2 regions of the Brachybacterium sillae genome follow, and region 2 is predicted to be linked to the other one. Evidence: riboswitches for the same ligand, from Rfam matches in the RefSeq annotation. Region 2 holds a riboswitch; the other holds the start of a gene.

Region 1 (3,399 bases), 190 kb from region 2:
GCAGCAGACGCAGCAGGGTGCCGCGCAGGGTCCGGATCGTCAGCGGCGCCAGCAGCAGCATCGGCAGCAGCGACAGCAGACCGATCTGCCAGGTGTCCACGGCGAGGGAGCCGACCGCGCTGAGCGTGGCGATGACGATCGCCGTGAGGGGGTTCAGGCGGTCGCTGGGCGCGGACGGCTGGTGGGACACCGGCCGGAGGGTGGTGTCAGCGGCCCCGGGGGTCGGGGGCGGGGCGGGGACCGTGACCTGCTGCCCGGCACGGTCGATCAACCGCGGGTCGTGGCTGCCGGCGATCACCGCGGCACCGGAATCCCTCGCCTCCTCCACAAGGTCGAGGATGTCGCGGGCGCGGGCATCATCCAGCCCCACCGTCGGTTCGTCGAGCACCAGCAGCTGCGGCCGGGAGGCGAGCGCCGCGACGATCGCGAGGCGGCGCTGCTCCCCACCGGAGAGGGTGTAGGGGTTCGCGGCCGCGAGAGCGTCCAGCCCCGTGGTGCGCAGCAGACGCTGCGCGAGCTCCGGGTCGGCGCCGACGGACGCGCGGGCCTCCTCGTCGACGGTGCGGGCGACGAACGACGACTCCGGATCCTGCGGCACGAACGCCACCCGGGTGGGTCGCTCCACGCTCCCGAGAGCCGGTCGCGACAATCCCAGCAGCACCCGCAGCAGGCTGGTCTTGCCGGCGCCGCTGGGGCCCGTGACCGCGGTGAGGGTACCGGCGTGCAGCGTCAGGTCCAGGCCGTCGAGGGCGGTGCGGGCGACCCGAAGCCCCCGGGCCCGCAGCACCACCGGGCCCGCAGCGGCGCCGGCGTCCGGGCGGGTCCCGGGGGAGCAGAGGGAACGCCTGAGGGCCTCCGCGGCGGGGGCGGCGGACAGACCGAGCAGCTCGGGGTACCGGTCCCGGGCGGTGTCCGGGTCGGTGTCGGCGAGGACCCGGCCCTGCGGCCCCAGCACGATCACCCGGTGCACCTGCGGCAGCCACGCCTCGGCGTGATGGTCGGCGACCACCAGGGTGCGGGGGCCGACGGTCTCCAGGACCGCCTGCCGCACCGCGGTGGCGGTCGGCGCATCGAGCATCGCGGTGGGTTCGTCGAGCAGCAGCGCCTCCGGTTCCAGACTGAGCGCACCCGCCAGCGCCAGCCGTTGCTGCTGCCCGCCGGAGGCATCCACCGGAGCCCGATCGGCGGGGAGGTCCACCGCCGCGGCGTCATGCGCCGCGGTGACGCGCTGTTGGATGGCCGCGCGGCCCAGCGCCAGGTTCTCGGGCCCGAAGGCCGTGTCCCGCGCGGCGGTCGCCCCGACCATCGCATGGGCGGGGTTCTGCAGCAGCAGCGCACACGCCCCGGAACGGCCAGGCGGGGTCACGTGCCCGCTCAGCTCACCGGCCTCCGGGTCGAGAAGACCGGCGAGCGCCCGCAGCAGGGTGCTCTTGCCGCTGCCGCTGGCGCCGACCAGCAGCACCCGCTCACCGGCTCCGATCCGCACGGTGACGTCGTCGAGCGTCGGTGCGGAGCGGCCCAGCGGCGTCCACCGCAGATGGTCCACACACAGCAGGGGCCCCGCGGGCGGGTCCGCGGGCTCCCCCACGGGTGGGACCGGGGCCGGGGAGGCGGGCGGCACGGAAGAGGTCACAGGCAGGAACCGCGCGATCAGACGCGGTGGGCGCGGGCGTGCTCACGCCCCGGGGGGAAGGCGTTCAACGCGCCGGTGGCCGCGAGCGCCCGGGTGAGCCCCCAGCCGAGCAGACCTGCGAGCAGCGCGCCGGAGACGAGGAATAGCAGCAGCAGCCACAACCCGGCGGCGGTGGAGAACTCCTGGTAGTAGAAGAACCGCTCGTACACCCACTCGAAGGCGGCGGCCACCATGCCCGCGGCGATCGCCACCGGCAGTCGGAACCGGCGGTACGCCGTCAGTGCGAACACGAGCTCCACGCCGCCGCCCTGGATCAGGCCCGACACGACGGTGGCCCACCCCCACTGGGCTCCGAGCATCATCTCCACCACGGCGGCGATGACCTCCGCCAGGAGGGCGGCGCCGGGGCGTCGGACGATGAGGCCCGCGAGCACCGCCGGAAGGAACCAGATCCCGGCGAGGATCCCCACCGACGGCGGGAACAGGGTGGTGAGCGGGGTGAGGAGGGTGTACAGCGCGCCGTAACCGAGGAACGCGATGCCGAAGGCCACGCCGATCGCGACGGTGACCATCAGGTCGACGGTGCGGTGGCGGGCGAGGGGGCGGGAGGCGAGCTCCTCACCGCGGCCGGTGGGGGTGGTGGTGGTCGTCATGCCGTCTCTCCTTCCGTTCGGAAGGGCGGTGGGGCGCATGGCTCCACCGGAGGTATCCCGACTCCCTACGCCGGTGCTGACCGGGTCAGGTTCGAAGGGTCTGCGCCCTGTGCGCACTCTCAGCACCCGATGGTGCTCCCCTGTCTGCGGATGACCGTCCGATCCTACCGCGCAGGGGAGGGTGGTGCGGTCAGCGGCGCGCGCGCAGCGCCTGGTCGATCGCCGCGGCGGTGGCGTCGACGTCCACGGGGGTGATTAGGAAATGACGGTTCTCGCGGCCCATGATCTCCACCGCGGTGCCGGGGCGGGTGACGAGGCTGACGTACGGGTCCTGGGTGTGCCCGGTGGTCCAGACGCGACGGTCACCGACCGGTCGGCGCTCACCGGGATCGCCGGACATCACCCGGCCGCGGCGCCAGCCGACCCCACCGACGGTCACGCCGAGGGTCTCCGCGGGGATCTCCCGCAGCTGCACGGTGCGCATCTCCTCCAGCGGCCACACCGGCTGCGGCAGCATCCCGCCCCAGGAGACCGTCACCCCGTGGCCGTCGACGATGAACCGGGTGGCCAGACGCATCCACGTCCACAGCGCATACCCCACGAACAGCAGCGCCGCCATCACCGGCATCAGCGGACCCGGGGTGAGCGGCCGCACCAGCAGCAGCACCACCAGCACCGCCCCCATCACCAGGGTGAGCAGGATGCGGGTCCAGCCGACGGCGCCGGGGCGGGTGGCGCCGACGTAGAAGGGCATGTCCTGGTGGGCGGTCCGATCGGAGGACGCCCGCGGGCGACGCGTCACCAGATCTCCACGCGCGCCTCGGGCGGCAGGAACAGGGCGTCGCTCTCCGTCACCCCGAAGGCCTCGTAGAACTCGGGGACGTGCTGCGGCGGGATGTTGCAGCGGAACTCCGGGGGGAGTGCGGGTCGGTCGCCAGCCGGCGGATGGCCTCCTGGGGACGATTACGCCCCCGCCACACCGTCGCCCACGACAGGAACAGGCGCTGCAGGCCGGTCCAGCCGTCGATCTTCGCCTGCGGATCCTCAGCGGTGGCGAGGTACGCCGACACCGCGATCGACAGCCCCCCGAGGTCACCGATGTTCTCCCCGATC
Region 2 (3,399 bases):
CCGCCTGCTGGAGGTCCACCCGACGACCGGGAGTGATGATGACCGAGCTGCGTGACGAGATCTCCCGGCGACCGGTGGCGCGCCACCGGGTGCTCCACGACGGGGCGGTGTTCGATCTCGTCTCCGACACCGTCGATTTCGCGCCGGGGGTCCGGTTCGAGCGGGAGTACCTGCGCCACCCCGGGGCGGTGGCCGTGCTCGCCGTCGACGATCAGGACCGGGTGCTGCTGATCCGCCAGTACCGCCACCCGGCCGGAGGCACCCTGTGGGAGATCCCCGCCGGGCTGCTCGACATCGACGGTGAGGCACCACACCTGGCCGCCGCGAGGGAGCTGCGGGAGGAGACCGACCATGAGGCAGACCACCTCGAGGTCCTGCTCGACCTGCGTCCCAGCCCCGGAGGCTCCGACGAGGTGATCCGCGTGTACCTCGCAACCGGGATCCGCGAGGTCGCCCCTGGGGAGCGCGAGGACGAGGAGGCCGAGATCGAACACCGGTGGGTGCCGCTAAGGGACGCCATCACCGGGGTGCTGGAGGGGCGTCTGACGAACGGCACCTTGGCCGCCGCGGTGCTTGCGCTCGCCGCCCGGCGCGGCAGCGCCCAGGGTCTGACGCCCCGGCCCGCCGACGTTCCGCTGCCGGAGCGCCCCGGACGGGAGGACTAGGACGTGTCTCCCACATCCGCAGTCTGCGCCGGCAAGGGTGATCGCATGTCGCGGTTGCAGACGCTCTCGGATGCCGAGTGGGATTTGATCGAGGACTTCATGCCGTCTTCGGACGGGCGGCGGGGTCGTCGGTTCTCGGATCACCGGTTGGTGGTCGAGGGGATCGTCTACCGCTACCGGACCGGCGTTGCGTGGCGGGACCTGCCTGCGGAGTTCGGTCCGTGGCTGACGGTGTGGAAGCGGCACCGCCGCTTCGCAGGCGACGGGACCTGGGACAAGGTCCTGCCGGCCTTGATGACCAGGGCAGACACCATGGGCGTGATGGATTGGGATGTTGCGGTCGATTCGACCATCGCGTGTGCCCACCAGCACGCGACGAACACCAGGCGCCTCGCGGGGCGCTCCATCGAATTACATGATGCAGATGCCCGAGCCGGTCGATCATGAGATCGGGCGATCGCGTGGCGGTCTGTCGACGAAGGTCCATCAGCTGTGCGACGGCAAGGGACGTCCCATGGTCATCGCCGTCGGGCCGGGGCAAGGCAGCGACTCGAAGATGTTCCCGCACCTGCTCGCTGCGGTTCGGGTCCCGCGCGACTGGGTGGGGCGGCCTCGCACCACCCCTGACGCGGTGTTGGCAGACAAGGCGTACTCCTCGCGGGCCACCGCACCCTGCTGCGCAGTCGAGGGATCACGGCTGTGATTGCTGAACCTCGGGACCAGCAGTCGAACCGGAAACGCCGTGGTTCGCGTGGTGGACGTCCGCCGCTGACCGATCCAGGCAGGTACGTCAAGCGGCATGTGACTTCGTCTGCTGAATGGCGGGGTTCTTCGGTCGCTTCGTGGCGGGGTCAGGTGACACCGATGACCAGGGTGCTCTGTGCGGCTTCGATGACGTCGTTGGTGATGGTGTCGAGTTCGTTGATCTTCAGGACCCGCTGGATCTGGGGGAAGAGGCGTTCGAGGAGCCGGAAGTTGCCGCGGGTGATCCGTGCGATGGCTGCGATGGCTTGGGCGTCGGTGAAGTCGTCGGGGTCGAGGGTCTTGCCGAGGGATCGCCAGTGTCGCTCGAGGACGAACAGCAGTTCGTCTTGTCCAGGGGCCGGTACTGGTGGGCGAAGCCGACTCGGCTGTAGAACTGGGGGTAGTGGCTGAACTGCTTCTCCAGGCCGGGCATGCCGATCAGGATCAGGGCGATGTCGTCGCGGTCGTAGCAATCGCGCAGCAGTTCCAGAGCGGCGGGACGCAGTCGTTCGGCCTCGTCGACGATGATCAGCTCCACGTGTCAGTTTTCGAAGTCCACTGCACGAGTGTCCGAAGTCGACTGCACATTTTAAGGTTGCGCAGCCGTTGTCTGGTGAGGCGTCATGGTGAGGGCTGCGGCGGCCTAGGAACGCCGTAGCGCAGCCGGGCACTGGTGACAGCACGCCCGGACGGTCCGAGGCGCGACCCTTTTGCGATCGCTGAAGCGAGGGCATGGTGCTGGGAACGGTGCGGATGTTAAGCTGGTGAATGACGCGGGGTGCCGTGCTGGTACGGCTGAGATCACACCCGTTGAACCTGATCTAGTTCGTACTAGCGAAGGGAACGTCGCCGATGTCGGCACCTTCTTCCGTCCCTACTGTCCCACTCGATGCTGCCGCTGTGGGCGAGGCCTTGGCGGCGATGCGCGGGCATGCCCCGCTGGTGCAGTGCCTGACCAACGTCGTCGTCGCTCAGTGGACAGCGAACGTCCTGCTCGCGGTCGGCGCCATTCCGTCGATGGTGGACAACCCGGAGGAAGCCGGGCCGTTCGCCGCCGTCGCCGACGGGGTCCTGGTCAACCTCGGCACGCCCCAAGAGGCGACGGTGGCTGCGATGCACGGCGCGGTCAGTGCCGCCGCGGCGGCCGGCACCCCGTGGGTGCTCGACCCGGTCGGGGTGGGTGGGCTCGCCTGGCGCAGCCGGGTTGTCGTCGACCTGCTTGCCCACGCCTCCCCGGCACTCGTCCGTGGCAACCCCTCAGAGATTCTCGCTTTCGCCGGTGGGGGCAGCGGTGGGCGGGGTCCGGAGAGCGTCGACGCCGCCGAGGATGCCGTCGACGCCGGCCGGGCGCTGGCCCGGGAGCACGGCACCATCGTCGCGGTCTCCGGGGAGGTCGACCACCTCACCGACGGCACCCGGCTGGTGCGGGTGGCCAACGGCCATCGATGGTTGACCCAGGTCACTGGCGGTGGGTGCGCGCTGGGCGCGCTCATGGCTGCCTTCGCCGCCACCACCGACGACCCGCTCCTGGCCGCCACGGCCGCGACCGCGACGTACACCGTGGCCGCCGAGGTCGCGGCCGAGCGTGCCGCCGGGCCGGGGAGCTTCGCCGTTGCGCTGCTGGACTCTCTCGCCACCCTCAACCCGCAGGAGCTGACCGAGAAGGTGGTGCTCCGGTGACCCGCCGACCGGTGAACCTCAGCCTCTACCTGGTCACCGACACCGGTTTGTGCGGCCCACGGGGGGTGCCCGCGACCGTGCAGGCTGCGGTCGCGGGCGGAGTCACCGTGGTGCAGTTGCGTGACCCGGGCGCCACCGACGCCCACTTCGTCGCCCTCGGCGTGGCGGTCCGCGAGGTGCTGGCGGGGACCGGGGTGCCGCTGATTATCGATGACCGGGTCCACCTCGTTCAGGACATCGGCGCCGACGGCGTCCACGTCGGTCAGCGCGACATGCCGCCTGCTCAGGCCCGGCAGTTGCTCGGGCCGGA

What was found. Region 2 has a riboswitch for thiamine pyrophosphate ahead of thiM (hydroxyethylthiazole kinase). Riboswitches for the same ligand answer to the same signal wherever they lie in the genome.
Region 1: it holds a riboswitch for thiamine pyrophosphate, as region 2 does, so the genes downstream of both, JSY14_RS11120 (ECF transporter S component) here and thiM (hydroxyethylthiazole kinase) in region 2, are expected to answer to the same signal.

What each region holds. Positions count from the first base shown of each region.
Region 1 covers NZ_JAFEUW010000001.1:2,410,858-2,414,256, forward strand. The annotation lists gene JSY14_RS11115 (ATP-binding cassette domain-containing protein) at 1-1,633, opposite strand, end outside; gene JSY14_RS11120 (ECF transporter S component) at 1,651-2,286, opposite strand; TPP riboswitch at 2,332-2,438, opposite strand; gene JSY14_RS11125 (hypothetical protein) at 2,477-3,088, opposite strand; partial or broken gene JSY14_RS11130 (M13 family metallopeptidase) at 3,085-3,399, opposite strand, start outside.
Region 2 covers NZ_JAFEUW010000001.1:2,602,621-2,606,019, forward strand. The annotation lists gene pyrG (CTP synthase) at 1-55, shown strand, start outside; gene JSY14_RS12010 (NUDIX domain-containing protein) at 39-665, shown strand; partial or broken gene JSY14_RS12015 (IS5 family transposase) at 711-1,601, shown strand; partial or broken gene JSY14_RS12020 (AAA family ATPase) at 1,517-1,950, opposite strand; TPP riboswitch at 2,174-2,270, shown strand; gene thiM (hydroxyethylthiazole kinase) at 2,262-3,089, shown strand; gene thiE (thiamine phosphate synthase) at 3,086-3,399, shown strand, end outside.